DNA from 3 places in the Herbiconiux dendrobii genome. Region 1 is predicted to be linked to each of the others. Evidence: predicted binding sites of a transcription regulator. Region 1 holds the regulator's gene; each other region holds the start of a gene.
What was found. Region 1 encodes HrcA, which represses chaperone genes, less so after heat shock. Its sites were predicted from a motif close to TTNGCACTCGNNNNNNNCGAGTGCNAA; they were not measured.

Region 1 (6,427 bases):
GCCGGTGGGCAGGTCGACCTGGGTGATGTCGCCCGTGACGACCATCTTCGATCCGAAGCCCAGGCGGGTGAGGAACATCTTCATCTGCTCGGGCGTGGTGTTCTGCGCCTCGTCGAGCACGATGAAGGAGTTGTTCAGCGTGCGACCGCGCATGTAGGCCAGCGGAGCCACCTCGATGGTGCCGGCTGCCAGCAGCTTGGGCACGATCTCCGGGTCCATCATCTCGTTCAGCGCGTCGTAGAGCGGCCGTAGGTAGGGGTCGATCTTGTCGGTGAGCGTGCCGGGCAGGTAGCCCAGGCGCTCGCCGGCCTCCACCGCGGGGCGGGTGAGGATGATGCGCTCGACCTCTTTGCGCTGCAGTGCCTGAACGGCCTTCGCCATGGCGAGGTACGTCTTGCCGGTACCGGCGGGGCCGATGCCGAACACGATCGTGTTCTCGTCGATCGCGTCGACGTAGCTCTTCTGGCCCATCGTCTTGGGGCGCACGCTCTTGCCGCGCGCGGTGACGATCGACTGGCTCAGCAGTTCGGCCGGGCTCGAGCCGCGATCCTTCTCGAGGATGCGCGCCGAGGAGTTCACCTCGGTGGGCGTGAGATCGTGCCCCTGCCGCACCATCTGCAGCAGTTCTTCGACCAGTCGGCGGGCAGCCTCGACCTGCTCGGCATCGCCGGCGATCGTGATGTCGTTGCCGCGCACCAAGACGCTGACCAACGGGAACTGCCGCTCGACGGTGGTGAGCAGCCGGTCTTGCGGACCGAGCAGGCGCACCATCTCGATGCCGTCGATGTGCAGGCGGGCCTCAGCAGTGGGGCCCTGGGGTGGGGTGGTGGGAGTTGCGTCAGCCCTTTCCAAGGGTTCCTTCCTTCAGTCCTCCACCGAGCACGTGGGCGTGCACGTGGAAGACGGTCTGCCCGGCGTTCTCGCCGGTGTTGAAGATCAAACGGAAGTCGCCGTCGGTCAATTCCGCGGCGAGGGAATTCGCGACCTCGACGAGCTCGGCGAGGAGCCCCGGGTCGCCCGCGGCCAGTTCGACCACGTTGCGGTACTGCTCGGTCTTCGGCACGACGAGCACGTGCACCGGCGCCTGCGGCGCGATGTCGGGGAACGCGATGACGTTCTCGGTCTCGGCGAGGATCGTGGCCGGGATCTCCCGGGCGATGATGCGGCTGAAGATCGAGGGCGAGTCGGTTTCGGTGGACATGAGGTCCATCCTACTTTCGATGGCTCACCACCGGCCGAGAGCCGCATTGATCACCGCGAGCGCCGCCGGGCCCGCCGTGGAGGTGCGCAGCACTTCGTCGCCCAGCTTCACCGGGCGGGCGCCGGCCTCGGCGAGCGCCTCGAGCTCGCGGGGCGAGACGCCGCCCTCGGGGCCGACGACCAGCAGGATCGGCGTCTCGTCCGATCCGACGGGTTCGAGCACGACCTGGGTGAGGCGCTCGGTGGCGGTCGGCTCGAGCACGAGCATCCGGTTCTCCCCCGCGAGCCGCTTCAGGGCGGCCAGGTCGGCGAGCGCCCCCACCGAGGGGACGAACGGGCGGATCGACTGCTTGGCCGCCTCGCGCACGATGCTCGCCCAGCGGTCGAGCCCCTTCTCGACCTTGGGCCCGCTCCAGCGCGAGATCGAGCGCTCGGCCTGCCAGGGCACGACCGCCGAGACGCCGAGTTCGGTGGCCGCCTGGATCGCCAACTCGTCGCGGTCGCCCTTGGCGAGCGCCTGCACCAGCACGAGCGGGGGCGTGGGCTCCGGATGCCGCACGGCGGTCTCGACCGCGACATCCAGTTCCCTCGGCTCCACCCGCGTCACCACGCCCGAGACCACGAGGCCCCGGCCGTCGGAGATCGCCGTGTGCTCGCCGACCCGCATCCGGTTGACCGTCGCCGCGTGGCGCGCCTCGTCGCCCGAGAGCACGACGACGTCGCCCACCTCGTGCGGCACCGAGGCCAGGTCTTCGTGCAGGAACAGCGAACTCATCGACCGTTCTTCCCGATCAGACGTTCAGGAAGCGGTCGCGCAGCTTGGCGAACAGCCCCTGCTGGAACTGCCCGAGGCTCGGCGCCGGATACTTGTGCGCGTTCGCCAGCTGCTTCATCAGCTCGCGCTGCTTGTGGTCGAGCTTGGTGGGTGTGACCACCTGCACCCCCACCCGCAGGTCGCCACGGCCGTTGCCGCGCAGATGCGAGACGCCGCGGCCCTTGACCGTGAGCACCTCGGCGCTCTGGGTGCCGGGCTTGATCTCGATCTCGATGTCGCCGTCCAGCGCCTGGATGGTGGTGGTGGTGCCGAGCACCGCATCCCACATCTGCACCTCGAGGGTGCAGAGCAGGTCGTCTTCGTTGCGCGAGAAGATGTCGTGGTGCTTCACCTTCATCTCGAGGTACACGTCGCCCTGGGGGCCGCCGGCGGGGCCGACCTCGCCCTGACCGGGCATCTGCAGGCGCAGACCGGTCTCGACGCCGGCCGGGATGTCGACGGGGATCGTGCGGCGGGCGCGCACGCGGCCCTGGCCCTGGCAGGTGGAGCACGGGTTCGGGATGACCGTGCCGTAACCGCGGCAGGTGCCGCAGGGCGCACTGGTGACCACGTTGCCGAGCAGCGAGCGGACGGTGCGCTGGATGGAGCCGGAGCCGCGGCAGATGTCGCAGGTGACCGGTGAGGTGCCGGGCTGGCAGCACGAGCCGTTGCAGGTCTCGCAGAGCACGGCCGTGTCGACCTCGAGGTCGCGGTGGGTGCCGAAGATGACCTCGCCGAGGTCGACCTCCACGCGCAGCAGAGCGTCCTGGCCCCGCTCGGCGCGGGACTTCGGGCCGCGCGATCCGCCGGCCTGGCCTCCGAAGAAGGTCTCGAAGATGTCGCCGAAGCCGCCGAAGCCCTGGCCTCCCGCGCCGCCGAAGCCCTGCTGCGGTCCGCGGTCGTAGTCGCGGCGCTGCCCGGGGTCGCTCAGCACGTCGTAGGCGTGGGTGACCTGCTTGAACTTCTCCTGCGCATCCGGGCTCGGATTGACGTCGGGGTGCAGTTCGCGGGCCAGGCGCCGGTACGCCTTCTTGATCTCTTCGGGTGTCGATTCGCGCGAGACGCCGAGCACGTCGTAATGGTCAGCCACCGGGGGCTACTCCTTCGTTGGGTGTGGTTCGCAGTCGTCGATCGGCGGGGGCGCCGATCAGGGCGGTCGGTTCGGCCTGTCCGATCAGGGCGGGCCGATCAGGCCGGGCCGCCGGGTTCGCCGAGGGTGCGGGAGAGGTAGCGCGCCACCGCGCGCACCGCCGAGATGTTGCTCGAGTAGTCCATCCGGGTGGGGCCGAGCACCCCGAGGCGCGACACCGCAGTGCCCACGCCGCTGTAGCCGGAGGCGAGGATCGAGGTCTCGCCGAGGCCGAACGATTCGTTCTCGCGGCCGATCGAGACGGTGATGCCGCGCTGGTCGGCCTCCATCTCGCTGAACAGGCGCAACAGCACCACCTGCTCCTCGACCGCCTCCAGCACCGGCAGGATGCTGCCGTGGAAGTCGTCTTCGGTGCGCACCAGGTTCGCGGCCCCGGCGATCAGCAGCTTCTCCTGCCGGTTGGCCGAGACCTGCTCGCGCACGGTCTGCGCCACGGCGGCGGCGTTCGCCGCCTGCCCGGGTGAGCAGCGCACCGCGATCCCGTCGAGCGCGATGACGGCCTCGGTGAGCCCGAGCCCGCCGATCGCCTCGTTGAAGCGGGTGCGCAGCTCGGCCACCGCGAGGTCGTCGAGGTCGTTCGGCACGTCGACGATCCGCTGGTCGACATGGCCTCCGTCGGTGATGATCACGGTCATCAGTTTGCGGGGTGCCAACGACACCAGCTCGAGATGCCGGATGCGCGCGAGCGAGCGCACCGGGTACTGCACGAGCGCCACCTGATGGGTGAGCTGGGAGAGCAGGCGCACGGTGCGCGCGAGCACGTCGTCGACGTCGACCGAGGAGTCGAGGAAGGTCTCGATCGCGTGCCGCTGCGCGCTGGTGAGCGGGCGCAGGTCGGAGAGGTGGTCGACGAAGAGGCGGTAGCCCTTGTCGGTGGGCACCCGGCCGCTTGAGGTGTGCGGAGCGGTGATCAGCTCCTCTTCCTCCAACAGCGCCATGTCGTTGCGGATCGTGGCGGCCGAGACACCGAAGGAGTGCCGCTCGGCGATGCTCTTCGAGCCCACCGGCTCGCGGGAGGCCACGTAGTCCTGCACGATCACGCGGAGCACTTCGAGACTGCGTTCGGAGACCATCTGAACACCATCCTCTCTCCGCCGCCGGGAGCCGGATCGCCGGCCCGTCGCCGGCGCCTGGCACTCGCGCCGCCGGAGTGCCAATTATATCCCGCATCCGCCCGGCACGCCCGCGCGGAGGACGTTCCGGGTCGTGGTGCGCTTGATGAGCCATGTTCGACTTGCGGCGTGATAATCATTGCCGCCGGGCGGAGGTGGCACTATCTTGTCTCCTGTACACGACCGCCGTCCGCGATCGCCGTACCCATCGACCCCGGTCCGAAAGGCACGAGACATGACTGACCCCAACGCAACCCCGCCGTACGACCCGGCTGCAGGGCAGCCGACTCCTCCCCCCGGGCAGACCCCTCCTCCCGGCTACCAGGCTCCCCCGCCCGGGTACCAGGCCCCGCCGCCCGGCTACCAGGGAGCACCGGCCGCGGCCGCACCGCTGTCGCCCGCCGAAGACAAGCAGTGGGCCTTCCTCGGCCAGCTCGGCGGCATCCTGGGCTGGATCCCGCCGCTGATCATCTGGCTGGTCTTCAAAGACCGCGGCCCGCTGACCAACCAGGAGGCCAAGGAGTCCCTCAACTTCCAGATCACGGTGGCGATCTTCGTGGTGGGGCTCTACATCCTCGGCACCATCACGGCCTTCATCTTCATCGGCTTCCTGTTCTACTTCCTCGCCTGGGCGGTGCAGATCGTCGGCCTGATCTTCGCGATCATCGCCGGTCTGCGCGTCAACGCGGGCGGTACCTACCGCTACTTCTTCAACTTCCGCTTCATCAAGTAAGCGGTCGTCAACGACGAACGGGTTCTCTCTCCGTCTTCGACTGAGCTTCGCCCAGAGGCGACGGAGAGAGAACCCGTTTGTCGTTTCCTGGGGAGGGTGTGGGGGGGAGGTCAGGTGAGACGGCGGACTACGGCGTCGGCCAGGAGGCGGCCCTTGAGGGTGAGCGTGAGGGTGCCGGCGAGGGCGTCGGGGCCGGAGACGAGACCGTCGGCGATGAGGCCCGCGACCTCGCGGCGCGCATCCGGGGCCAGGGTGGGGATGCGCAGGGCACCGCGCACGCGGGTGAGGAGCAGGATACGCTCGAGCTCGCGGGTGTCGAGGTCGATGGTCTCGCGGCCGGCCGCGGGCGATTCACCGGCGGCGATGCGCTGGGCGTAGGCCGCAGGGTGCTTGACGTTCCACCAGCGGGTGTCTCCGACGTAGCTGTGCGAACCCGGGCCGATGCCCCACCAGTCGTTGCCCACCCAGTAGCCGAGGTTGTGCCGCGAGGGCGCGCCGGTGTCGCGATGCGCCCAGTTGCTCACCTCGTACCAGTCGTAGCCCGCGGCCGCGAGCGTCGCATCCGCCCGCTCGTACATGTCGGCCTGCAGGTCGTCGGAGGGTTCGGGCACGACGCCGGAGCGGATCTGGCGGGCGAGCTTCGTCCCGTCCTCCACGATCAGCGCGTAGGCCGAGACGTGGTCGGGCTGCTCGGCCACGACCGCGTCGAGCGAGCGCTGCCAGTCGTCGATCGTCTCCCCGGGCGTTCCGTAGATGAGGTCGAGGCTCACCTGCAGACCGGCCTCTCGGGCCCAGCGCACCACGAGCGGGACGCGGGCCGGATCGTGCGTGCGCTCGAGCGTGGCGAGCACGCTCGGCACCGCCGACTGCATCCCGAAGCTGACGCGGGTGAAGCCGGCCTGCGCGAGCGTCTGCAGGTAGGCGGCGTCGACCGAGTCGGGGTTCGCCTCGGTGGTGATCTCGGCATCCGGTGCGAAGCCCCAGGTGTCATGGGCGGCGCCCAGCATGGCGACGAGCTGCGACGAGGGCAGCAGCGTGGGCGTGCCGCCGCCGAAGAAGACGGTGGAGAGCGGGCGCTCGGCGACTCCGGATGCGCGGAGCACCCCCTGCGCGAAGTGCATCTCGGCGATCGCCTGGGCAGCGTAGTCGGACTGCTTCACGCCGCGCAGCTCGGTGGCCGTGTAGGTGTTGAAGTCGCAGTAGCCGCAGCGCACCCGGCAGAACGGCACGTGCACGTAGAGGCCGAAGTCGCGCTCGTGCGACGAGTCGCGGCCGGTGTCGGCGCCGGAAGCGGCGTCGGCGCCCGCGCCCGCGCGCGGCAGCAGGCCGTCCGCCGGAGCGGGGTCGCCCACCGGGAGGATGGAGGGCACGACGGCGCCTACACCCCCGCGCCGGAGCGGGCGGGGGTTCCGGATGAG
Region 2 (6,427 bases), 450 kb from region 1:
GGCTTTGGCGAACGCGTCGCCGAGGCGGTCGCGGGCGTCGCCGCGGATCTCGATGATCCGCCAGGGCCGCAGATGGCTGTGGTCGGCGACCTGGCCGGCCGCCTCGACGTACTCGGCCAGTTCGGCCGGGGTGGGCGCAGCATCCGTCACCTTCGACGACGAGCGCCGGGTGAGCATGGCCTCCTTGACGCCGGTCACGCCTCCTCGGTGGCTTCCGGCTCGGCGGCGGTGAAGTTCAGCGAGATCGAGTTCATGCAGTAGCGGTCGCCGGTGGGCGTCTGCGGGGCGTCGTCAAACAGGTGGCCGAGGTGCGAGCCGCAGTTCGAGCAGCGCACCTCGGTGCGCACCATCCCCAGCGAACGGTCTTCGATCAGCTCGACGGCGTCGGAGCCGGTGGGGTCGTAGAAGCTCGGCCAACCGCAGTGCGAGTCGAACTTGGTGGTGCTGCGGAACAGCTCCTGGCCGCAGGCCTTGCACGTGTAGACGCCCTCGCGGCCCTCGTCGAGCAGCTCGCCCGTCCAGGGGCGCTCGGTGGCGGCCTCGCGCAACACCGCGAACTCGTCGGCCGACAGCTCGTCGCGCCACTCGTCGTCGGACTTCGATACCTGATAGCTCATGCGGGGGTGCTCCTGCGTGTTCGGACCGTGCTCGGATTCACTGTCGATCATCCCAGTAAACTCTGCACGGTGCCTCACCATTCCCTCCACCGCGCCCGGTTCGACGAGTTGACCACCCGCGAGCTGTACGCCATCGCGAAGCTGCGCACCGACGTCTTCTACGTCGAGCAGAAGGTCGACGAGAGCGAGCTCGACTGGCGCGACGCCGAGCCCGAGACCGTTCACGTCTGGCTGACCGCGGGCGAGCAGGGTCCGGATGCCGGCGAGGTCGTCGCCTACCTCCGCGTGCTGCGCGACGCCGAGGCCGAGCACCTCGACGCGCACCGCGTGATCGGCCGGGTGGTCACGCATCCCGCGCACCGCGGCCAGGGCCTGGCCCGCACGCTGCTGGACGCCGTGATCGCGGAGTTCGGCGCCGAGTCGATGCTGCTGCACGCGCAGTGCTACATCGTCCCCCTCTATCTGGGTGTCGGATTCGTGCCCTTCGGCGAGGAATACGTCGAGGCCGGCATCGCCCATCGATCGATGTTCCGGCCCGCCGACGCTATCGGCTCCCGTTGAGGCGTGCAGCCATATGATGTCGGAGAAGTTCGAGTGAAGGGAATGCCATGGCTGTCGCAGACGAGCTGCCGATGCCGTCGGCGAACCCCCGGCCGCTCGCCGAACGCGACGCCCGCATCCTGAGTTTCGAACGCAGCTGGTGGCGTCATGCCGGCGCCAAGGAGCAGGCCATCCGCAAGGAGTTCGGCCTGTCGTCCGCTCGCTACTACCAGCTGCTCGGCGTGCTGATCGACTCCCCGGCCGCCCTCGCACACGACCCGATGCTCATCAAGAGGCTCCAGCGGGTGCGGGAGGCGCGGCTGGCCGCCCGCTCCGCACGCCTGCTCTCGCGCGACGACTAGGACTCCGCCCGACCCATGTCACGTTTCACCACAGACAGCTTCGACGCCCTGCCCGCCCACCCCGACCGCGTCGGCGCGCACCGCGGCCCCGCCCCGCGCGGCCGCGGCTGGATCGTCTTCGCCTGGGCCGCCCTGGCCACGGTTCTGCTGGTCGGCGCCGGCATCACCTACCTCGCCGTGATCAACAACAACATCCAGTTCACGGATGCGTTCGGCGGCTCCTCCTCCTCGGCCGCGCCGGTCGACACCCCCACCCCCACGCCCACGGTGACGCCGGTCACCGACGGCACCCTCGCGGTCACCGTCCTGAACGGCACCGACAACGTGGGCCTCGCCGGGCGGGTGGGTGAGGCCGCCGTGGCGAGCGGCTGGAACGTCGCCACGATGGCGAACGCCAGCTCCACCGACTTCTCCACCACCACCGTCTATTACGAAGACCCGGCCAACGAGGCGGCCGCGCTCGGCCTCGCCCAGCTGCTCGGCGACGTGCCGGCCGTGCAGTCCTCCACCTTCCAGGGGGCGGCGCTCACCGCCGTGCTCGGCACCGACTACGCCGGCCCGGGCCTCACCGCCGCCGAGGGCGAGGCACCCGCCGAAGACCCGGCCGCGGAAGAGCCGGCCTCGGGGGAGTAGACGGGCCCTTCTCCCAGGCCTCCGAGGCGTCATCCGGCGCCCAATATTTCACGCGTGTTTCCGTCGTGTTGATTCCCGGTCACGGTTTGGACAATTGCCCGTTCCGGCCGTTTTCCGCCGTTCCCATCGGATTAGTATCTGGAATTGGTTGCGGCAAACTGTGCCGCTGCTGCAGAAACACAGCACTCGGGAGTAACAATGGCGAACGGAACCGTCAAGTGGTTCAACGCTGAAAAGGGCTACGGCTTCATCACCGTCGACGGCGGTGGACAGGATGTCTTCGTGCACTACTCGGCGATCGATATGTCGGGCTACAAGGTGCTCGAAGAGGGCCAGCAGGTCGTCTTCGAGGTCGGCACCGGGTCCAAGGGGCCTCAGGCGGAATCCGTCCGACTGGCGTGAGCCCGCAGGATCTCCGGCGCCGCGCGGGCGGCGCCGTGGCATCCGGCTGCCTTCGCTAGTCTGTGCTGGTGATCAACCGGCGACGACGCTCCTCACGTCTGGGCGCGATCCTGTCCGTGCTGATCGCGGGCGGCCTGCTCACCGGGTGCGTCGCGGATGCGCCCGATGCGTCGGGCACTCCGAAGCCGACAGCGGCGTTCCTCTCCGACTACGTCACACCGGCACCGATGGTCCCGGCGCCTTTGCGCGGCACGCTCGTGCCCGAGGGGACGCTCACCTCGCCGTCGCTCGCGGCCAAGATCGACAACCACGAAGACGCCCGGCCCCAGATCGGGCTGGAGCGCACCGACCTCGTCTTCGAGGAGCTCGTCGAGGGTGGCCTCACCCGATACGTGGCCGTGCGGCAGTCCGACCTGCCCGACCTGATCGGGCCCGTGCGCTCGATCCGGCCGATGGATCCCGACATCATCTCCCCGCTCGGCGGCATCGTCGCCTTCTCGGGCGGGCAGGAGCAGTTCGTCCGGATGATGGAGGCGACTCCCGTCTACAACGCCATCCACGGCGAGAGCGACACCGAGTCGACGTTCTTCCGGATGGACGGGCGCGACAGTCCGCACGACGTGGTGGTGAAGGCCGCCGACCTGGTGGCCGAGCACTCCGAGCTGGCCGCGCCGTCGCAGCAGTTCGCCTACTCCTTCGACGTACCGTCGTCGAGTGCGGCGATCGACGGATCGCCTTCGGCGTCCCTCGCCCTCGTCTTCTCCGACGCCCGCTACCCGGGCTGGGACTGGGACGCGGCATCCGGAGCCTTCCTGCGCTCGCAGGAGGGCGAGCCCGACCTCGACGCGAACGGCGGCCGGCTCTCGGCGGTCAACGTGGTGACCCTGCGGGTCGACGAGGCCTACACGTACGACGAAGAGGTGCCGCAGGCGCTGCTCGTGGCCTCGGGCGAGGCCTGGGTGTCGACCGGCGGCAAGACGCTGCACGCCACCTGGGCGAAGGATGCGCGGGATGCGCCGATCCGTCTGCTCGACGACAGCGGCGCCACCGTGCGCCTGGCCCCGGGGAACACCTGGGTGGAACTCGTGCCTGTGGATGAGGGCAGCGTCACGATCGTGCCTCCCGCGGCGTAACGTCACTTGCACTCGGGGTGCCCGAGTGCCAGTATTGCTTTAGCACTCGTGAACTCTGAGTGCTAAAACACTTGAATCTTTGAAGACGTCCAGGGAGGACGAGAAACACACATGGCAAAGATCATTGCTTTCGATGAAGAGGCCCGCCGCGGCCTCGAGCGTGGCCTGAACACGCTCGCCGACGCCGTCAAGGTGACGCTTGGCCCGCGCGGTCGCAACGTCGTCCTCGAGAAGAAGTGGGGCGCTCCCACGATCACCAACGACGGCGTGTCCATCGCCAAGGAGATCGAGCTCGACGACCCCTACGAGAAGATCGGTGCCGAGCTCGTCAAGGAGGTCGCCAAGAAGACCGACGACGTCGCGGGCGACGGCACCACCACCGCCACCGTGCTGGCTCAGGCCCTGGTCAAGGAAGGCCTCCGCAACGTGGCCGCCGGCGCCGACCCGATCTCGCTCAAGAAGGGCATCGAGAAGGCCGTCGCCGCCGTCTCCGCCGAGCTGATCAAGAACGCCAAGGAGATCGAGACCAAGGAAGAGATCGCGGCCACCGCGTCCATCTCCGCGGCCGACCCCGAGATCGGCGCGATCATCGCCGAGGCCATCGACAAGGTGGGCAAGGAAGGCGTCGTCACCGTCGAGGAGTCGAACACCTTCGGCACCGAGCTCGAGCTGACCGAGGGCATGCGCTTCGACAAGGGCTACCTGTCGGCGTACTTCGTCACCGACCCCGACCGCCAGGAAGCCGTCTTCGAAGACCCCTACATCCTGATCGTCAACAGCAAGGTCTCGAACATCAAAGACCTGCTGCCGATCGTGGACAAGGTCATCCAGACCGGCAAGCAGCTGCTCATCATCGCGGAAGACGTCGACGGCGAGGCCCTGGCCACGCTCGTCGTGAACAAGATCCGCGGCATCTTCAAGTCGGTCGCCGTCAAGGCCCCCGGCTTCGGTGACCGCCGCAAGGCTCAGCTGCAGGACATCGCCATCCTCACCGGTGGTCAGGTCATCGCCGAGGAGGTCGGTCTCAAGCTCGAGAACGTCACCCTCGACCTGCTCGGTCAGGCCCGCAAGGTCGTCATCACCAAGGACGAGACCACGATCGTCGAAGGCGCCGGAGACCCCGAGGCCATCGCCGGACGCGTGTCTCAGATCCGTTCCGAGATCGAGAACACCGACAGCGACTACGACCGTGAGAAGCTCCAGGAGCGTCTCGCCAAGCTCGCCGGCGGTGTCGCGGTCATCAAGGCCGGTGCCGCCACCGAGGTCGAGCTGAAGGAGCGCAAGCACCGCATCGAAGACGCCGTGCGCAACGCCAAGGCCGCAGTCGAAGAGGGCATCGTCGCCGGTGGTGGCGTGGCCCTCATCCAGGCCGGCAAGACCGCCTTCGCCAACCTCGACCTCAAGGGCGACGAGGCGACCGGTGCGAACATCGTCAAGGTGGCCATCGAGGCCCCCCTGAAGCAGATCGCGTTCAACGCCGGTCTCGAGCCCGGAGTCGTCGCCGCCAAGGTGCGCGACCTCGACTACGGCTGGGGCCTCAACGCCGCGACCGGTGAGTACGTCGACCTCCTGGCCGCCGGCATCATCGACCCGGCCAAGGTCACCCGCTCTGCCCTGCAGAACGCGGCGTCCATCGCCGGTCTGTTCCTCACGACCGAGGTCGTCGTGGCCGACAAGCCCGAGCGCAACCCGGCTCCGGCCGGCGACCCCACGGGTGGCATGGACTTCTAGTCCTTCACTTCGCACAACAAAGAACGGGCGGTCCCTTCGGGGCCCGTCCGTTTTTTGTTGCGCTCGTGCCGCGCCGGTCCCCGCCCGGCGCGGGCGACATGTTCGCGTGCGGTCGGAGGCCTCGGCCTGCGGTCGAGGCCTCCGGCCACGCGCTCACCCTGGGTCGTCGGGTAGGGCCTGGGGCGCTGGGTCGTCGGGTAGGGCCTGGGGCGTTGGGTCGTCGGGTAGGGCCTGGGGCGCTGGGTCGTCGGGTAGGGCCTGGGGCGTTGGGTCGTCGGGTAGGGCCTGGGGCGCTGGGTCGTCGGGTAGGGCCTGGGGCGTTGGGTCGTCGGGTAGGGCCTGGGGCGCTGGGTCGTCGGGTAGGGCCTGGGGCGTTGGGTCGTCGGGTAGGGCCTGGGGCGCTGGGTCGTCGGGTAGGGCCTGGGGCGTTGGGTCGTCGGGTAGGGCCTGGGGCGCTGGGTCGTCGGGTAGGGCCTGGGGCGTTCGCCGGCCCCTCGTGGCGCCCCGCGGCCCCGCCCTTCCCCGCACGGGTCGGGCGCGGTCACGGTTACGACGGAGTTTGAGGGCGAAGGGGGGCGACGACGGAGTGTGAGCCCGTCGAGGGGTGCACACTCCGTCGTCGCTGCGCCGGGTGGGGGTGCCGGGTTACGGGGTGGTGCGGCGGCGGCGACGGATGACGAAGGTCGTTCCTGCTGCCAGGAGCGCCAAGGCCGCGAGGACGATCAGGGCCGGCTGAGCGCCCGTGGCGGCGAGGTCGCCCGAGGCCGACCCGTCGCCCGGGGACGTGCCCGTGCCGCCCGAACCCGGCGTGCCCGAACCCGGCGTCGCGGTGCCGGGCGTCCCTGCGCCGGGGTCGGTGCCGGGGTCGGTTCCCGGGTCCGTCCCGGGCTCGGGAGCCACGACCGTGACACCGAAGACCGAGGCCAGCAGAGTGATCGCCGTGACCGGGTCGCCGCTCTGCAGCGCGTGCTCGGCGTCGGCGGTGACGCCCTCGGAGGCGTCGCCCGTC
Region 3 (6,427 bases), 580 kb from region 1:
CTCTACGCGGTGAACCATCTCGTGGGCCACGTCGGCGCCGACGTGCTCGCGGCCGAGTCGCTGGAGTACCCGACGATCGCACTGCTGGTCTCCGGCGGGCACACCTCCCTTCTGCTCGTGCGCGACCTCACCGGCGACGTCGAGCTGCTCGGAGAGACCATCGACGACGCCGCGGGCGAGGCCTTCGACAAGGTGGCCCGCGTGCTCGGCCTGCCGTACCCGGGCGGCCCGCAGATCGACCGCGCGGCGATCGGTGGCGACCCGAAGGCGATCCACTTCCCCCGGGGCCTGATGCAGGCGAAGGATGCCGAGAAGCACCGCTACGACTTCTCGTTCTCCGGGCTCAAGACCGCGGTGGCCCGCTGGGTGGAGCGCGCGGGGGACGCCGGCGAGGAGATCCCGGTGGCCGACGTGGCCGCGAGCTTCCGCGAGGCCGTGGTGGACGTGCTGCTGACCAAGGCCTTCCGCGCCTGCGCCGACTTCGGCATCCCGCGCCTGCTGCTGGGCGGCGGCGTGGTGGCGAACGCGCGTGTGCGCGAGGTCGCGGCCGAACGCGCCGCCGCCCAGGGCGTGACGCTGCGCATCCCGCCGCTGTCGCTGTGCACCGACAACGGGGCGATGATCGCGGCGCTCGGAGCCCAGCTGATCGCGGCCGGACACGCGCCCTCGGGCCTCGGATTCGGAGCCGATTCGACGCTTCCGGTGACCGAGATCCAGGTCGACCGGGCGACACAATACGACCGGGGTGATTGACACTTTCTCAGCCGTGCTGTCACGATGGGTGCCGTCAGCGTTCATTCAGGACTATTGGAGCCTCTCATGACTCAGCCCGCCCCCGGTTACGCACCCGTGCCCGCCGCCCCCAAGACCAACGTGCTCGCGATCGTGTCGCTGGTGATCTCGATCCTCGGCTTCAACGTCATCGCGATCATCCTCGGTGCCATCGCCCTCAGCCAGATCAAGAAGACCGGCGAGAACGGGCGTGGCCTGGCCATCGCCGGCATCATCATCGGTGCGATCTCGATCGTGCTGATCATCATCTGGATCATCGCCATCGCCGCCCTCGCGGCCAGCGGAGCGATGACCACCACCACCTACTGATCAGGGCGGTCCGCGGTGCGGACCGATCCGAACTCAGCGAGTTCACCCGGGCGCAGGTGGCCGAGACGCCACCTGCGCCTAATCTGTTAAGCAGGGCCGGTCGCCGTACGGGCCCTCAGCCACTGAGGCCGGCCAGCGGCCGACGACAAGAAGGGCGCCCACCGTGAGCGACACGAACAACCCCACTCCCGCATCCGGAGAGCCGCCGGTTCCGCCGGTCACCCCCTCGGAGCCGGCCTCCACGCCGGCCCCGCCCGCCGCGCCGACGCCCCCGGCCGCTCCCGTTCCGCCGAGCGCTCCGCCGGCACCGCCCGCGCCCTCCTACGGCGCACCGAGCTACCCGCAGCAGCCCGCCGCCCCGGCAGCGCCTTCCGCACCCGCCTACGGGCAGCCCGCCCCCGCCTACCAGCAGGCGCCGCAGCCCCCGGCCGGCGGATACCAGACGCCGCCCCCCGGCTACCAGCCGCCCGCCCAGCAGTACTACGGCTACCAGCAGCCGGCCGCCGCGCCGTACAACACGCTGGCCATCATCACGATCATCCTGGCGTTCGTGTTCTCGATCGCCGGAATCGTGACGGGGCACATCTCGCTGAAGCAGATCGACCGCACGGGTGAGCAGGGCCGGGGCCTCGCGAAGGCCGGCCTGATCCTCTCGTACGTGTTCACCGGCCTCGGGCTGCTGATCGTGATCGCCTACGTGGTGATCTTCTTCGTGATCATCGCGGCCGCGGGCACCAGCGGGTACTACTCGTCCTACTGATCCGCGGATCGTACGTTTCGAGCGCGGCGCCCCCTCTTCGGAGGGGCGCCGCGTTCGTCATTCCCGCACGCGGTCGACCAGCAGTGCCTCATGGGCGCCGCCGATGCGGGTGAGGATGAGCGTGGCCGACTCGGGGCCCTTGAGCCCCAGCCGGCTGCGCAGTGCGGCCGGATCGACGTCGATGCCGCGCTTCTTGATCTCGAGCGTGCCGATGCGGCGCTCGCGCAGCGCCTTCTTGAGGGCCGCTTCGCCGGCGGGAAGGCGCTCGCGCACGCGGAAGGCGGCGGCGAACGGCGAATCGACGTGCTCGTCGCCGGTGAGGTAGGCGATACCGGCCGAGAGCATCCCCGCGTTCAGCCGCCCGGCCAGGTCGCCGATCAGGCGGGCCCGGATGACGGCGCCGTCGGGCTCGTAGACGTACTCGCCGAGCGCCCGCACCTCGGCGTCGGCGCTGTCGCCCCCGGCCGTCAGATCGTCGGTACCGCTGGAGTGCAACACCAGGGCGGACCGACGGATGCCGGGCCGGGCGAGCGCGCCCGACCACAGTCCCATCTCGACCAGCTGGCCGTCGACCGAGACCCACTGGGCCTCCATCCCGGCCGGGATCAGCGAACGATCGAAGCCCGGACCGAGCTTGATGCCGGTGGGCAGGCGCTCGGCGAGACCGAACGCGAACCCGATCGAGGGCGAGTAGTCGGCGGCATCCGTCAGCCGGCTGGTCTCGCCGGTGCCGGCGGTGCGGCGTGCCGGATCGAGGTACACGCCGTCGAAGCCGTCGAGCCCGAACGACTCGGCGTCGGCCAGCTGCACGTCGGCGCCCTCGAAGCCGGCCAGGTTGTAGGCGGCGATCGCGGCGGTCACCTCGTCGCGCTCGACGCCCACCACCGGGATGCCGAGGGCGGCGAGCGAGAGGGCGTCGGCGCCGATGCCGCAGCCGAGGTCGGCCACCTTTGTCACCCCGGCATCGCGGAAGCGGCCTGCGTGCAGCGCCGAGACGCGCAGACGGGTGGCCTGCTCGAGGCCGGCCTGCGTGTACAGCAGCCGGTCGGCGAAGGAGCCGAACTTGGCCTTCGCCTTCTCGCGCAGCCGCGACTGGGTGAGCACCGCGGCGACCAGGTCGGGGGAGTGGCCGGCCTTTCGCAGGGCACTGACCTGGCCCACCGCATCCTTGGCCGAATAGGGAGGCAGCGAGTCGAGCAGGCGCAGGCCCTCGGCGGTGAACAGGAGCGAGAGCTCGGCGGAGTCCATCCGGCAACCGTAGCAAGCACGGGGTGCGTCATTGTCTGGCACTCACGTTGCGCGAGTGCCAGCGCTGCCTCTAAACTCGACTTAGCACTCTCGGAGTGAGGGTGCTAACTAGACGTTTTGTAACTGAGAAAGAAGAGGTCAACCGTGTCGGTCTCCATCAAGCCGCTCGAGGATCGCATCGTCATCAAGCAGGTCGAAGCCGAGCAGACCACTGCTTCCGGTCTGGTCATCCCCGACACCGCGAAAGAGAAGCCTCAGGAAGGCGAAGTCGTCGCTGTCGGCCCCGGCCGCATCGACGACAACGGCAACCGCGTTCCGCTCGACGTCGCCGTCGGCGACAAGGTCATCTACTCCAAGTACGGCGGAACCGAGGTCAAGTACGCCGGAGAGGACTTCCTGGTCCTGTCCGCTCGCGACGTGCTCGCGGTCGTCGTCCGCTGAATCAGGCGTTCGATTCCCAGAACCCGGGTGGCTTCGGCCATCCGGGTTCTGTGCGTACGGGTCTGATCCGCGCCCTCGCCGCCTACGTGCTCTGGGGGCTGTTCCCCCTCTACTTCTTGTTGATGCGGCCCGCCGGCGCCTTCGAGGTGATCGGCTGGCGCATCCTGTTCTCGCTGGTGTTCTGCGCGCTGCTGCTCACCGTCACCCGCGGGTGGAAGCCCCTTCTCGCCATCGCGCGCCAGCCCCGGCTTCTGTTGACCATGGGGCTCGCCGGGGCGCTGATCTACGTCAACTGGTCGGTGTACATCATCGCCACCCTCTCCGGCCACGTCGTGGAGAGCTCGCTCGGCTACTTCATCAACCCGCTGGTGACCGTGCTGCTCGGCGTGCTGGTGCTGCGCGAGCGGCTGCGATGGATGCAGTGGCTGGCCATCGCGGTGAGCGCGGTGGCCGTGCTGGTGCTGGCCGTCGGCTACGGGGCCGTGCCCTGGATCGCGCTCGTGCTGGCGTGCTCGTTCGGCGCCTACGGCCTGGTGAAGAAGAAGGTCGGTCCGCGGGTGGACGCCATCAGCGGGCTGACGCTGGAGACCGCCTGGCTCACGCCGGTCGCGATCGTGCAGCTGCTCGTCGTGGCGTTGCTGGGGCCGGGCCTGGTGTTCGGAACCCTCGGTGCGGGTCACGCCGCCATCCTGGCGTCGGCGGGCATCGCCACGGCACTGCCGCTGCTGCTGTTCGCGTCGGCGGCACGCCGTTTGCCGCTGGTGTATCTCGGGCTGGTGCAGTACATCGCGCCGCTGCTGATGTTCCTGGCCGGGGTGCTGGTGCTGCACGAGCCGATGCCGCCCGAGCGGCTGGCCGGGTTCGTGATCGTGTGGGTGGCGCTGATCATCCTGGTGATCGACGGTGTGCGGGCGTCGCGCCGGGCACGCAAGGCGGGCGCCGCCGGTGGGGTCGAGGCTGCGGAGATCGGGCCGGTCTAGGGCGATACAGTGATCGGAGTATGCCTACCCCGTTTGCGCCGGGCCCGCCCCGCCCGGCATCCGCTCTGCTGCGTGCCGTGGCAGCCGGTGCCGTCGGTCTGGGGTCGCTGCTCGCGCTGAGCGGATGCTTCGCCGGCGGATCCGGGGCCTCGAGCGACTCCGCGGCCCCCGTGCCGGTCGCGACCATGGCGCAGCCGATGCCGAGCGGCGACGGCACCCTGGTGATCGGAGCGGTCGTGCCGCTGACCGGCGCCGAGGGCTCGATCGGGGCCGCGGAACTCGCCGGGGTGCAGCTCGCCGCGCGCGACATCGGCGAGGCCGGCGGATACGGAGGCGGCAGTGTGCTCGTCGTGCACGCGGATGCCGGCGACTCCGCGAGCACGCAGACGGTCGACGGGGTGGCGGCGCTGGCGGGGCGCGGCGCCGACGCGCTGGTGGGGCCGAGCCGGCCCGAGCTGCAGGCGCCCTTCGCAGAGGCCGCGGCCGCCGCCGGGCTGCCGGGCCTCAGCGCGTCGGGGGAGCCCGCGGCCATCGACGAGACCTTCGAGGCGCGCCTGCGCTCGGCGGATCCGACCCTGGCCGACACCCGCTACGGCGCGGAGAGCTACGACGCCGTGGTCATGATCGCCCTCGCGGCGAGGTTGGCGGGCGATGACGGCCCGGCCTCGATCGCGCAGTTCCTGCCCGCCGTCACGGCGGGCGGAGTTCCCTGCTCTAGCTACGGGGCGTGCCTCGACGCGATCGGCGCGCAGGGCGGCATCCGGTACACCGGCGTCACCGGGATCCTCGGGATCGCCCAGGTCACCGGGAGGTAACGATTCGGCCGTGTTACACGGCTGTAACACCGATGTATTGTCTGGGCACCCAATGCCGCATAACGTGAATCCACGGTCGATTCCACGAATCCGCCGAGAATCTGCACACAATCACATAAGGAGCACCATGAGCGTATTTGCGAAGGCCAAGGTCTCGCGCTCGAAGCCCCTCTCCATCGTTGCGGGCGTTGCCGCGTTCAGTGCCGGCGCTCTGCTGCTGGCATCGTGCGCATCGTCGCCGAGCACCGACGGCGGAGAGACCACAGCGGCAGCAGCCATCTGTGGCCCGGATGCGGCCACCGCAGCGGCCGACATCACCGCTGAGGCGCCGGCCGCGAAGATCGACCGCGCCACCAGCCTCAAGCTCGGCTCGATCCTGCCGACCACCGGCAGCCTGGCCTTCCTCGGCCCGCCCGAGATCGCGGGTGTCGACCTCGCCGTCGACGAGATCAACGCATCGACCGCCGGTGTGCTCGGCGGCAACGTCGAGGTCATCCACCGCGACTCCGGTGACACCACGACCGACATCGCGACCCAGTCGGCGACCGACCTGCTCAGCCAGGGCGTCTCCGGCATCGTCGGTGCCGCCTCGTCGGGTGTCTCGTTCACCTTCATCGACCAGGTGACCGGTGCCCAGGTCGTCCAGATCTCCCCGGCGAACACCTCGCCCGACTTCTCGACCTACGCCGACGGCGGATACTACTTCCGTACCGCTCCTTCCGACGTGCTGCAGGGCCGCGTGCTCGGCAACCTGATGGTCAACGACGGCAACACCAACATCGGCATCATCTACCTCAACGACGCGTACGGATCCGGTCTCGAAGAGAACGTCTCCAAGGCCGTCGAGGCCGCCGGTGGAACCGTCGTCGCCGCTGAGGCCTTCAACGAGGGCGACAGCCAGTTCTCGTCGCAGATCGACGCGGTCGTCGCCGAAGACCCCGACGCCATCGCGGTGATCGCCTTCGACCAGACCAAGGTCATCATCCCCGAGCTCGTCGGCACCAAGGGCTTCGACGGCAGCAAGGTCTACTTCGTGGACGGCAACCTGTCGAACTACGACGAGGACTTCGACCCCGGAACCC

Region 2: the regulator HrcA is predicted to act here: its motif matches at 3,727-3,753, upstream of groL (chaperonin GroEL).
Region 3: the regulator HrcA is predicted to act here: its motif matches at 3,145-3,171, upstream of groES (co-chaperone GroES).

Annotation. Positions count from the first base shown of each region.
Region 1 covers NZ_JBLZQV010000003.1:42,232-48,658, forward strand. The annotation lists gene ACN4JJ_RS09155 (PhoH family protein) at 1-771, opposite strand, end outside; gene ACN4JJ_RS09160 (histidine triad nucleotide-binding protein) at 839-1,201, opposite strand; gene ACN4JJ_RS09165 (16S rRNA (uracil(1498)-N(3))-methyltransferase) at 1,226-1,975, opposite strand; gene dnaJ (molecular chaperone DnaJ) at 1,992-3,104, opposite strand; gene hrcA (heat-inducible transcriptional repressor HrcA) at 3,203-4,237, opposite strand; gene ACN4JJ_RS09180 (DUF4870 domain-containing protein) at 4,512-5,009, shown strand; gene hemW (radical SAM family heme chaperone HemW) at 5,120-6,379, opposite strand; gene ACN4JJ_RS09190 (DUF1990 domain-containing protein) at 6,388-6,427, opposite strand, start outside.
Region 2 covers NZ_JBLZQV010000003.1:494,933-501,359, reverse strand. The annotation lists gene ACN4JJ_RS11340 (nitroreductase family protein) at 1-177, opposite strand, end outside; gene msrB (peptide-methionine (R)-S-oxide reductase MsrB) at 195-617, opposite strand; gene ACN4JJ_RS11330 (GNAT family N-acetyltransferase) at 687-1,178, shown strand; gene ACN4JJ_RS11325 (DUF3263 domain-containing protein) at 1,226-1,519, shown strand; gene ACN4JJ_RS11320 (LytR C-terminal domain-containing protein) at 1,535-2,152, shown strand; gene ACN4JJ_RS11315 (cold-shock protein) at 2,351-2,554, shown strand; gene ACN4JJ_RS11310 (DUF3048 domain-containing protein) at 2,623-3,687, shown strand; gene groL (chaperonin GroEL) at 3,799-5,418, shown strand; gene ACN4JJ_RS11300 (glycoside hydrolase family 3 N-terminal domain-containing protein) at 6,064-6,427, opposite strand, start outside.
Region 3 covers NZ_JBLZQV010000003.1:623,849-630,275, reverse strand. The annotation lists gene tsaD (tRNA (adenosine(37)-N6)-threonylcarbamoyltransferase complex transferase subunit TsaD) at 1-753, shown strand, start outside; gene ACN4JJ_RS11885 (DUF4190 domain-containing protein) at 820-1,101, shown strand; gene ACN4JJ_RS11880 (DUF4190 domain-containing protein) at 1,265-1,861, shown strand; gene ACN4JJ_RS11875 (THUMP-like domain-containing protein) at 1,919-3,109, opposite strand; gene groES (co-chaperone GroES) at 3,254-3,550, shown strand; gene rarD (EamA family transporter RarD) at 3,601-4,530, shown strand; gene ACN4JJ_RS11860 (hypothetical protein) at 4,551-5,345, shown strand; gene ACN4JJ_RS11855 (ABC transporter substrate-binding protein) at 5,473-6,427, shown strand, end outside.